Regions from separate parts of the Novimethylophilus sp. genome, predicted to be linked through region 2. Evidence: riboswitches for the same ligand, from Rfam matches in the RefSeq annotation. Region 2 holds a riboswitch; each other region holds the start of a gene.

Region 1 (3,825 bases), on a different contig from region 2:
TCCCGCAGCTCAACTGATTATAATAGCCGTCCTTTTGAATCAAACGGATAGCTAAAGGCTCCATATGCAAAGAACCATGCTCAAATCCAAGCTGCACCGGGTGCGCGTTACGCATGCGGAGCTGGGCTATGAAGGTTCCTGTGCGATTGACGAAGAATTGCTGGAGGCTGCGGACATTCGCGAATACCAGCAGATTGAAATTTACAACGTCAACAACGGCGAGCGCTTCAGCACCTATGCGATCCGCGCGCAGCGCAATTCCGGCATCATCTCGGTCAACGGCGCCGCCGCGCGCAAGGCCATGCCCGGCGACATCCTGATCATCGCCACCTATGCCGTGTACAACGAGCTGGAACTGGAAAAATACAAGCCGGAACTGGTGTACGTGGATGCGATGAACCGCATCAAGGACAAGCGCCGCGACATTCCGGTGCAGGCCGCATAACTCGGTCGGATAAAAACAAAAACGGCAGCCTGGGCTGCCGTTTTCTTTTGGCTGTCGGCTGACAGCTAAACGCTGAACTTCGACACTACCGTGCTCAGGTTTTCCGCTTTCTCTTTCAGGCTCTGCGACATGCTGTGGAAGGCATTGGCTTCCTGCGCGTTCTGCTGGGACAAATCCTCGATATAAGTCACCGCTTCGGTAATGCCGCCGACTGCGGTTTCCTGCTGCGACGCCAGTGTGGCGATGGTGTCTGACATGCCGACGATGGTTTTGACCGAAGTCAGAATACCTTGCAGCGCCGCATCCGCAGATTTGGCATTACCGGCGGCGGTAGCCGCATCGCCCTGCTTTTCGCACACCGTCCTGGATACCTGCTGCGCCTTGTTCTGCAGGCTGGTGATAATCTGGTTGATTTCTTCGGTGGACTTGCCGGTACGCTGCGACAGATTGCGCACCTCGTCGGCCACCACAGCGAATCCCCGTCCGGCTTCGCCGGCGCGTGCGGCTTCGATCGCGGCATTCAGCGCCAGCAGATTGGTTTGCTCGGAAATATCGCGTATCACCTGCATCACGGTGCTGATCTTGTTGATTTCGTCTTGCAGCGAGGCAATCGACTCGGCGATGCCCTGCACATCGCTGGAAATATGCTCCAGCGCATGGATGGTCTCACCCACCACCGCACTGCCGCTGACCGCCGATGTATTGGCTTCGCGCGCCGTTGCCGCGACATTGGAGGCATGCAACGAGACATCCTTGATCTGATCCGCCAGATGCATGATGCTGTCGGCAATCTGGTGGGTACGCTCGCCCTGGCTGGCAATGGCTTCCTTGGTGCGCGAAGAGATGCCGCTCATGTCCGTCGCAGCGCCGTTGAGGTCCACCGCGGTGTCGCGCAGCGTCAGGATCAGCTTGGCAGTGCCTTTGCGAGCGTTGTCATATTCGTAGCCCATCCAGGCGAAATCGTCCTTGCCGTTGAGGCCGAATTTCTTCGAAAGATTGCCTGCCGCCATTGTTTGCAGAGCCCCGACGATGGCCGTGGCACGCCGCGCGGCGCGCATGCCGAACCATAGCGCCGTGAAGATATTCAAAATCAGAAAGGCAATGGTTACCGGCAGCGAATTGACGAAATAACTCACGACAAAGGCAATCGTCACCAGTGCGGAAAGAATCAGGAACTGCTTGCGCAGATTAAGATTCTCAACCAATTTTTCCAATATTGAATTCATGATGCCAAGATCTCCTCGTGAGGCATGGCCAGATCGACATCAGGAATGGCGTGATAGCACTGACACCGCCCACCCTTTGGTGGGGAGCAAGAAGTGTCGTCCGGCAATCCCGCTATCCTGAAATACCGCCATGGACCGGTAATTTTGCGCCCCTGCCTTACGGCCAGGCTCGCCTTTATCAAACGATGTGGTGGGATTATGGAAGCTGTGTGCCCGTTAGTCAACAACTCCGCTCCTAGAGCGGAGTTCGGGCCAGCTTGCCAGAAATTCGGCGGCAGCGGAGATTCCTTGCGCCGGATGCCTATCCAGTTCCGATTGGAACGGCAACGTTGCGATGCGTGGCGCCGGCAGACGCTGTTCGAGCGTTGCGATATTGTCCCGCAATGCCGGCATTGCGGGCTCGACCTGATTCGCCACCCAGCCTGCCAGGCGCAAGCCGGACCGCGAGACTGCATCGCTGCTCAGCAAAGCATGGTTGAGGCAGCCCAGGCGCATGCCGACCACCAGAACGACCGGCAGCTGCAGCGCGACGGCCAGATCGGCGGTGTCCTGGCTGTCGTTGAGCGGCACGCGAAAGCCTCCCACCCCTTCCACGATCACGACGTCGGCCTGGGCCTGCAGCATGGCGAATCTTTCCAGTATCGGCTCCAGCCGGATATGCGTTCCAGCCATGGCGGCGGCGATATGCGGCGCCAACGGCGGCTCGAAAGCGTAGGGATTGACCGCGTCCCGGTCCGCCTCGACGTTGCCCGACGCCAGCAGTTGCGCGACGTCATCCGATACCAGCCTGCCGTGTTCGCTGCGGCATCCGGCCGCGACCGGCTTCATGCCAACCGCGCGCAGGCCCTGAGCCGCAAACGCACGCAGCAAGGCGCAGCTGACGAAGGTTTTGCCGATGCCGGTATCGGTGCCGGTAATGAAATAGGCCTGCTTCATTTGTGCCGGTGCAAGGTGATGGGCTGGGCCCCGCCCGGCAGCGACGGATGCGGTTGTGCCTTCCATGCGTGGCCGTAAACCACTTCATAGGTGGCCGGCAGTTTGCCCTGCCGGCGAAAACGTTCGTAATTGTCGGCCAGCCGCTGCAGAAACGATTTTCCCTCGAGGCCGCGCCTGCGCCCTTCGGTCGCGTTGCGCGCGCCTATGGCCTTGAGGTCGCGCATCAACCCCCGCACATCGTCGTAGGTCAGGGTAAAGCGTTCCATGTCCATCACCGGATCTTTGAAGCCGGCGCGCACCAGGGCATCGCCGATGTCGTGCATGTCCAGAAACCGGCTGACATGGGTATGCGCCGGATCGGCGCTCGCCGCCTCGCGTAGTTCCATCAGCGTATCAGGCCCGAACGTGCTGAACATCAAGAGCCCCTCCGGGCGCAATGCGCGGTGCAGTTCGCGGAAGGCCAGGTCGAGATCGTTGCACCATTGCATGGCCAGGTTGGACCACGCCAGGTCGACGCTCCCATCCTCGAGCGGCAGCGCTTCGATGTCGCCGCAGACGAATGCCTGGCGCGAACGCCAAGCCAGCCGCGACAGCCATGGCTGCCGCGCGGCGGCGAGTTGCAGCATCGGCGGCGCGATATCCAGCGCCAGCACGCGGCTGTTTTTGTAGCGCTGCGCCAGCCGCGAGGTGCCCAGCCCGGTGCCGCAGCCCGCATCCAGAATCACCTGCGGCGCCAGTTTCACCAGGTCCAGGCGGGCGAACATGCGCTCGAACACTTCCCGCTGCATGATCGCGGCTGCATCGTAGCTCGCCGCGGCCCGGCCGAAGGAATCCCGCACGCGCTTCTTGTCGATGCGGTAAGCGCTGTTATCCATGGCAGAACTCCCGCAGCACATCGACAAACCAGGCTGGGTGCGACAGGAAGGGAGCATGCGAAGCGTTGTTGCAAACCCGCAGTTGCGCGCAAGGCAAATGCTGCGCCAGCCAGCGTCCGGCTTCCACCGGCGCCAGTTTGTCGTAATCGCCGTGCAGCACCAATGCGGGGGCCGTCACAGCGCCAAGCCCGGCGCGCAAATCGGTTGCCAGCAGGACATCCAGGCCAGCCTGCAAGGTTTGCGGCGCCGGTTCGTCACGCTCGAAAAAATGCTCGCGCAGCTGGCGCACGGTTTCCTTGGCGGCATCCCCGCCGTAAGCCTGCAACGCGAGAAAACGCGACAG
Region 2 (3,825 bases):
CGCGCGTGACCACCGCGCCGGATTCCTCGGCCGCCAGCCGCAGATTGGCGATCGCTCGATCAAGCGCAACACCGGATTCGCACAGTTCGATCGGCTTGCCGTGCGTGCCGACCCGCGACAATGTCAAGAGGTCGATGATCAGCGCCTGCATGCGGGTGGCGCCATCCACCGCAAAATGGATGAACTCGTTGGCGTCCGCGTCCAGCTTGTCCTTGTAGCGGCGCGCTAGCAATTGCGTGTAGCTCGCCACCATGCGCAACGGTTCCTGCAGGTCGTGCGAGGCCACGTAGGCGAACTGCTCCAGCTCGCGATTGGAATGCGCCAGCTCCTCGGTGCGCTCCGCCAGTTCTTGCTGGGTGCGCTTGAAGGCGGTGATATCGGAAAACTCCACGATGAAATGCGTCACCGCGTCATTGTCGTCTTTCACCGAACTGACGTTGATCCAGGCGGGAAACTCCTTGCCGCTCTTGTGGCACAGCCAGGCCTCGCCCTGCCAGCGCCCGCCATTGGCGACGGTCTGCCGGATCGCGGCCAGCGCTTCGGATTGCTGGTCGGCAAATAGATGCTGCCATGGCTTGCCTGCCAGTTCCTCGGGCAGGAAACCGCAGATTTCGATGACCGTCCTGTTCGCATGCAGGACTTTGCCTTTCATGTCGGCGATGAACACCGCCTCGATGTTGCTTTCGAACGCCTGCGACAGCAAGCGCAGCAACTCGTGCTCGCTCTGGAAATAGGCATCCAGCGAGATTTGGGAATCGAGCAATGTTCTTTTGATCAACGCCGACATCGTAGCCAGCAGTTTTTGCTGGTCACCGCCGCAGTGGCGCAGCATTTCGGGCAATATGCTGGCGAGATATCTGCCGTAATCGCCGAGATGCCACTTGGGCTTCAAGCCGGCTGCCTGATGCGCCATGCCCACACGCATCCTGGCCAGCGCATACTCCAGCCCGTACTCGCCGCTGCCGAGCTGTTCGAAATAAGTGAGTTGTTTCTGCTTGAGGCTGGCGAGCTGCCCGGCATCCTGCAGCAGCTTGCCGGCTTCGGCATCGGCCTGCAAACGGGCGTAGAAAGCGTCGGCGAATGCCGCCCCGTCCAGGTCGAGCCGCTGGTGCAGGTCGTTCAGCAGCGCAATGTCCTGTGCACCGAACTCGAGAAAGTCCTTGCGTCGACGAACGTCTTCCGCGTCGAGTCCCATCGACTCGGCCAGGGTCCGATCATCAATGCTGGCATTTACCATGTGATCCATCTCCTCGGTAGCCAAGTGCCGGCAATGGCGAAAGCACTTGCTGTACGGTCCGAAGAAGCAGAGCTAGAGGCAATTCAGGAGGGAGTTCGAGATATCGATGAACCCTGCGACCTGGCAATCCCGCTGTCCCCGACATCATCCTTGGACCGGAAATTTTGCGCCCCCGCCTTACGGTCGGGTTCGCCCTTTTCAGGTAGTGTTAATTTGACATTAGAATGCCAAAACAGCCGGCTGTCAATTTAGCGCGAAAGTCTTGTTTTTCAAGCCTCTGGACGCATGTGCGGGAACAGGATCACGTCGCGGATGCTGGGCGAGTCCGTCAGCAACATCACCAAGCGGTCGATGCCGATGCCACAGCCGCCGGTCGGGGGCATGCCGTATTCCAGCGCGCGAATGTAATCGGCGTCGTAGTACATGGCTTCGTCATCCCCGGCCTCCTTGGCCGCCACCTGCGCCTTGAAACGCTCGGCCTGGTCCTCGGCGTCGTTCAGCTCGGAAAAGCCGTTGGCAATCTCGCGCCCGGTAATGAACAACTCGAAGCGCTCGGTAATGCCGGGACGGGTGTCGGATGCGCGCGCCAGCGGCGATACCTCGACCGGGTAGTCGACGATATAGGTCGGCTGCCACAGCTCGGCTTCCGCGGTCTCCTCGAACAGCGCCAGCTGCAGCGCGCCGAGGCCGGCGTGCGCCAGCGGCTTGACGCCGAATTTGGCCAGCTCGGTCCGGAGGAAATCCGCGTCGTCCAACTGGGCGGCGCTGTATTGCGGCGCGTACTTGAGAATCGCCCCGGTGATCGTCAGGCGCTGGAACGGCTGAGACAGGTCGAGCTCGCGTCCCTGGTACGTCACCACCGCATCCCCGGTCGCAGCCATGGCCGCGGCGCGGATGCAGGCCTCGGTGAAATCCATCAGCCACTGGTAATCGGTATAGGCGGCATAGAATTCCATCATCGTGAATTCCGGATTGTGCCGCACGGAGAGCCCTTCATTGCGGAAATTGCGGTTGATTTCGAACACGCGCTCGAAGCCGCCGACGACCAGGCGCTTGAGATACAGTTCGGGCGCGATGCGCAGGAACATCTGCATGTCCAGCGCATTGTGATGGGTCTTGAACGGCTTGGCCGCCGCGCCGCCGGGGATGGGGTGCAGCATCGGTGTTTCGACTTCGAGGAATTCGTTGTCCAGCATGAAGCTGCGAATCGCGGCGACGACACGGCTACGCGCGATGAAAGTTTGGCGCGTATCCTCGTTCATGATGAGGTCGACGTAGCGCTGGCGGTACTTGATTTCCAGGTCGGTGAGACCATGGAACTTCTCCGGCAACGGGCGCAGGCTCTTCGTCAGCAGGCGCAGGCTGTCCACCCGCACGCTCAGTTCGCCGGTCTTGGTTTTCATCAGCACGCCTTCGGCGCCGACGATATCGCCCAGATCCCAGCGTTTGAAGGCTTCGTAGGCTTCCTCGCCAACCTGATCGCGCGCGATGAAAAACTGGATGCGCCCGCCGCTGTCCTGCACCGTGGCAAAACTGGCCTTGCCCATCACGCGCTTCAGCATCATGCGGCCCGCCACGCAGGCGCGCACCGCTTCGGCTTCCAGCGCTTCTGCCTCTTTTGGCCCGTGCGCGGCATGCAGACTGGCCGCGGCATGCAGCGGACGGAAATCATTGGGAAAAGCCACGCCGCTCTGGCGCAGGCTTTTCAGCTTCTCGCGCCGCTCGGAAATGACGTGGCTTTCGTCCTGTACGGACGTATTTTCTTGTTCGCTCAATTTATACTCCCTGCTTCAAACTCTCGCTGATGAACGGGTCGAGATCGCCATCCAGCACGGATTGGGTGTTGCCGATTTCGACGTTGGTGCGCAGATCCTTGATGCGCGACTGGTCCAGCACATAGGAACGGATCTGGTGGCCCCAGCCGATGTCGGTCTTGGCGTCTTCCATCGCCTGTTTTTCCTCGTTGCGGCGGCGCAGTTCCAGCGCGTACAGCTGCGCCTTCAGCATCGCCATCGCCTCGGCGCGGTTGCGGTGCTGCGAACGGTCGTTCTGGCATTGCACCACGGTGTTGGTCGGCAGGTGGGTGATACGCACTGCGGAATCGGTCTTGTTGATGTGCTGGCCGCCGGCGCCCGATGCGCGATAGGTATCGATGCGCAAATCTGCCGGATTGATGTCGACCTCGATGGAATCGTCCACTTCGGGATAGACAAACACGCTGGCAAAGCTGGTATGGCGGCGCGCGTTGGAGTCGAACGGCGATTTGCGCACCAGCCGGTGCACGCCGGATTCGGTGCGCAGCGTGCCGTAGGCGTAATCGCCGGAAACCTTGAGGCTCGCGCTCTTGATGCCGGCGACGTCGCCTTCGGACTCTTCCAGCACTTCGACCTGGAAGCCTTTTCTTTCGCAGTAGCGCAGATACATGCGCAGCAGCATAGAACCCCAGTCCTGCGCTTCGGTACCGCCGGAACCGGCCTGGATATCGACAAAGCAGTTGTTGGGGTCCATCGGGTGGGAGAACATGCGGCGGAATTCCAGCGCGGCGACTTCTTGCTCCAGTTCCCGGGCATCGGCTTCGATGGCGTACA
Region 3 (3,825 bases), on a different contig from region 2:
TTCGTCAAACCGTCTTGGAATACCTCGGTTTGTCCGCCGCCTGTTGATGCAGATAGCTGTCGAACGCCATCGCGATGTTGCGCAGAAATACGCGCCCGGTTTCGGTAACACGCACCTTGTCTGCTTCCAGCGCCACCAGCCCGTCCGCCTGCATTTCCTTCAGTTCTTCCAATGCGGGACCAAAGTAGCCGTCGAAATCGATATGCCATGACTTGCCGAAGTTCGCCTTGTCCAGCTCCAGGTCGCACATGATGCGGGTGATGGCGTCGCGGCGCAGTTTGTCTTCCCGGGTTATGCGCAGGCCACGGTCGATCGGCAACTTGCCGGCGCTGGTCATCCGGCGGTAATCGGACAGCACCTTGACGTTCTGCGCATAGACATCGTCGGTTTGAGAGATTGCCGACGCGCCGAAAGCCAGAATATCGCAATCCTTGTGCGTGGTATAACCCTGGAAGTTGCGGTACAGGGTTTTCTCGCGCTGCGCCTTGACCAGTTCGTCATCGGGGCGGGCGAAGTGGTCCATGCCGATATAGACATAGCCGGCAGCGGTGAGTTTTTCCAGCGTGAGCTTTTGCAGCGCGAGACGCTGTTCCAGCTGCGGCAGGGTTTCTTCCTGAATGAGTTTCTGGTGCTTTTTCATCCACGGCACGTGAGCGTAGTTGAACACCGCAAAACGATCCGGCGCCATCGCGATGACTTTATCCAGCGTCGGCTCGAAGCTGGCGACGGTCTGGTGCGGCAGGCCGACCATGAGATCGAAATTGACACTGTGAAAACCGGCATCGCGTATCCAGCCGTACACTTCACGGATCAGGGCTTCCGGCTGCACGCGATTGACTGCGTGCTGTACCCGGTCGTCCAGATCCTGCACGCCCAGGCTTAGCCGGTTGAAACCGCTTTGACGCAGGGCCTGGATATGGTCGCGCGTCAGCTCGCGCGGGTCCATTTCGCAGCCGATTTCGGCGTCATGCGCAATATGGAATTTACCTGCGAGGTAGTCGTATAAGCGGCGCAAATCGTCCGGTTTGAGATAGGTTGGCGTACCGCCGCCCCAATGCAGCTGCCTGACCTTGCGTTGCGGATTGATCAGCGCGGCGACATGGTCGATTTCACGGAACAGGTCTTGCAGGTAGGACTCGGCCTTGCTGTAGTCCTTGGTGGCGATCATGTTGCAACCGCAGTAGTAGCACAGCGTATCGCAGAACGGGATGTGGGCATAAAGCGAGATATCGCGGCCCTTGTCCTGGCTCTCGCGCAGCTCCTGTTCCCACTGTGCCGGCCCGAAGCCCTCATGGAAATAAGGCGCGGTGGGATAGGAGGTGTAACGCGGTCCGGCCTTGCAGTATTTGTGCAGCAGTTCGGTAGAGAATTCCATACGCCAATTATACTCCGGCACATGCACCCTTATATCTTGATTTATAACAAGCAGGATAAAATTTCACGCAGAACCCTAAAAATCAGTTGACAGCACCCCGCAAATACCCAAAATAACCGCAACGAAAGGGTTAACTCGGCCGAAAGGCGAGGGCACAAAGTTTCCGGTCTAAGTAGTGTCTCACTATACGATAGCGGAGCTGCCGAAAGCCATGATACTCCTGTGATCTGCCTGCCTCCGGTTCCCTGCTCACAACCATAACAAGAAAGTGGCCCCGCATGCCTGTTGCACAACTCAAGGATTATTGTTTTGCCCATCAGCCCATTCTTGGGCCGGACGGCGTCATTGTCGCGATGGAATTGCTGTATCGCGACGCGCAGCCCGAAGCGAAAAATGCTTTCGATCACACTGCCGCCACCGCCAATGTCATCATCAGCGCCTTCAACCATATCGGCATGATCGAACTGATGGGCAACCGCAAGCTGTTCATCAATGTCGCCGAGGAGTTGCTGCTGAGCGATACCATCACCCTGTTACCCAAAGACAAGGTGACGCTGGAGCTTCTCGAGCATATCGAAATCACCGATGAGATCATTGCTCGCGTGCGCCATCTCAAGGAAATAGGCTATGAGTTCGCGCTGGATGATTATGTCTTTCACGCAGAACCGTGCCCATTGTTCGAGTTGGTGGATATCATCAAGGTTGATATCTTGCAGACCGATATCGGCAGCCTGCCCCAACTGGTCAACTATCTGCGGCAATGGCCTTGCAGGCTGCTGGCCGAGAAGGTGGAAACGCGCGAAATCTACCATGCCTGTAGCCGGGCCGGATTCGACCTGTTCCAGGGATATTATTTTGCCCACCCCGCCATCATCGATGGCCGCATGACCGACCCCACCAGGTTGGCGGTGCTCAACCTGCTGGCCAAAGTGAACAACGACGCGGATTTCGGCGAGATCGAGGCATCGTTCAAGGGCAATCCCGGGCTGACCTACAGCTTGCTGCGCCTGATTAATTCCCCGGCCTTCTATTCTTCAAATAAAATAGGCTCTATCCGACAAGCGATCCATATACTCGGCATGCGTCAGTTGGGCAGATGGCTGCAGGTTCTGTTGTTTACCCAACAGAACGACCGGGGTTGTACGCCGATACTTGAACTGGCGGTGCATCGCGGCAGATTGATGGAGTCGATGGCTGAATCCGTCAACATCATGCCCGAACGTGCCTATGTCGCCGGCATGCTTTCACTGGCAGACAGCGCGCTGGGCATGCCGATCGGAGACATCGTCAACAGCCTCAATCTGGTGGATGAAGTGAGCCATGCTTTGCTCGAACGCGAAGGCAAGATCGGCGTGATGCTGAATATCTGCAACCAGCTGGAAAACGGGGATTTCGACAGCGTCGCAGACATGGCGGAAATGCTGGGAATTCCCATTCCTACGCTGATGGAGAAGCAGCAGGAATCTATTACCTGGGCCAATGAGATGCTGCATCGGCTATTTGAACCGAGTTAATTAAATAAATAAACCATCCATGAATCTTCCCCAGGAAATCTTCAAGGCTTACGACATTCGCGGCATCGTCGGTACGACGCTCACGCCGCAAATCGTCGAGGCGATCGGCCAGGCAATCGGCTCGGAAGCCACGGCCAGGCGCCAGACACAGATCTGCATCGGTTACGACGGCCGGCTGTCCAGCCCGCAATTGGCGGCGGCGCTGGCGCAAGGCATACGCAAGGCTGGCGTCCATGTGATCGATCTGGGACTGGTCGCCACGCCCATGGTGTATTTCGCCGCCTGCCATCTTGGCACCAATTGCGGCGTGATGGTCACCGGCAGCCATAACCCGCCGGACTACAACGGCCTGAAAATGGTGCTCGGCGGCGAGACATTGTCCGGCGAAGCCATCCAGGGCCTGAGAAAGCGCATCGAACAGGGCGAATTGTTCGAAGGCACCGGCAGTTACGGCAAGCACGATATCGCGCCCGAATATGTCGCGCGCATTACCGGCGACCTCAAGCTGGCGCGGCCGATGCGCATCGCGGTGGATTGCGGCAACGGCGTTGCCGGCGCTTTTGCCGGCAAACTGTTCCGCACGCTGGGCTGCGAGGTGGAAGAGCTATATTGCGATGTGGACGGCAACTTTCCCAACCATCACCCTGATCCTTCGGTGCCGGAAAACCTGGCCGACCTGATCCGCGCCCTCAAAGCCGGCGATGCCGAAATCGGGCTGGCTTTCGACGGCGATGGCGATCGCCTGGGAGTGGTGACCAAGGACGGCACCATCGTCTACCCCGACCGGCAGCTGATGCTGTTCGCCGCCGACGTGCTGTCGCGCGAGCCGGACGCCACCATCATTTACGACGTCAAATCCACGCGTAATCTGCACGCATGGATCACACAACATGGCGGCCGGCCGCTGCTATGGAAAACCGGGCATTCCCTGGTCAA

The links. A riboswitch is a leader RNA that binds a small molecule or an ion and turns the genes downstream of it on or off. The one in region 2 is predicted to bind cyclic di-GMP.
Region 1: another riboswitch for cyclic di-GMP. It lies ahead of VGK14_RS00810 (methyl-accepting chemotaxis protein); the one in region 2 lies ahead of VGK14_RS13380 (sensor histidine kinase).
Region 3: another riboswitch for cyclic di-GMP. It lies ahead of VGK14_RS13880 (EAL and HDOD domain-containing protein); the one in region 2 lies ahead of VGK14_RS13380 (sensor histidine kinase).

The regions. Positions count from the first base shown of each region.
Region 1 is NZ_DASXVH010000010.1:32,363-36,187, forward strand. It holds gene panC (pantoate--beta-alanine ligase) at 1-17, shown strand, start outside; gene panD (aspartate 1-decarboxylase) at 65-445, shown strand; gene VGK14_RS00810 (methyl-accepting chemotaxis protein) at 511-1,671, opposite strand; cyclic di-GMP riboswitch class I at 1,771-1,855, opposite strand; gene bioD (dethiobiotin synthase) at 1,888-2,607, opposite strand; gene bioC (malonyl-ACP O-methyltransferase BioC) at 2,604-3,482, opposite strand; gene bioH (pimeloyl-ACP methyl ester esterase BioH) at 3,475-3,825, opposite strand, start outside.
Region 2 is NZ_DASXVH010000090.1:24,234-28,058, forward strand. It holds gene VGK14_RS13380 (sensor histidine kinase) at 1-1,237, opposite strand, end outside; cyclic di-GMP riboswitch class I at 1,357-1,441, opposite strand; gene lysS (lysine--tRNA ligase) at 1,507-3,012, opposite strand; one part of gene prfB (peptide chain release factor 2) at 3,014-3,825, opposite strand, start outside.
Region 3 is NZ_DASXVH010000099.1:7,682-11,506, reverse strand. It holds gene hemN (oxygen-independent coproporphyrinogen III oxidase) at 5-1,375, opposite strand; cyclic di-GMP riboswitch class I at 1,494-1,582, shown strand; gene VGK14_RS13880 (EAL and HDOD domain-containing protein) at 1,654-2,889, shown strand; gene VGK14_RS13875 (phosphomannomutase/phosphoglucomutase) at 2,909-3,825, shown strand, end outside.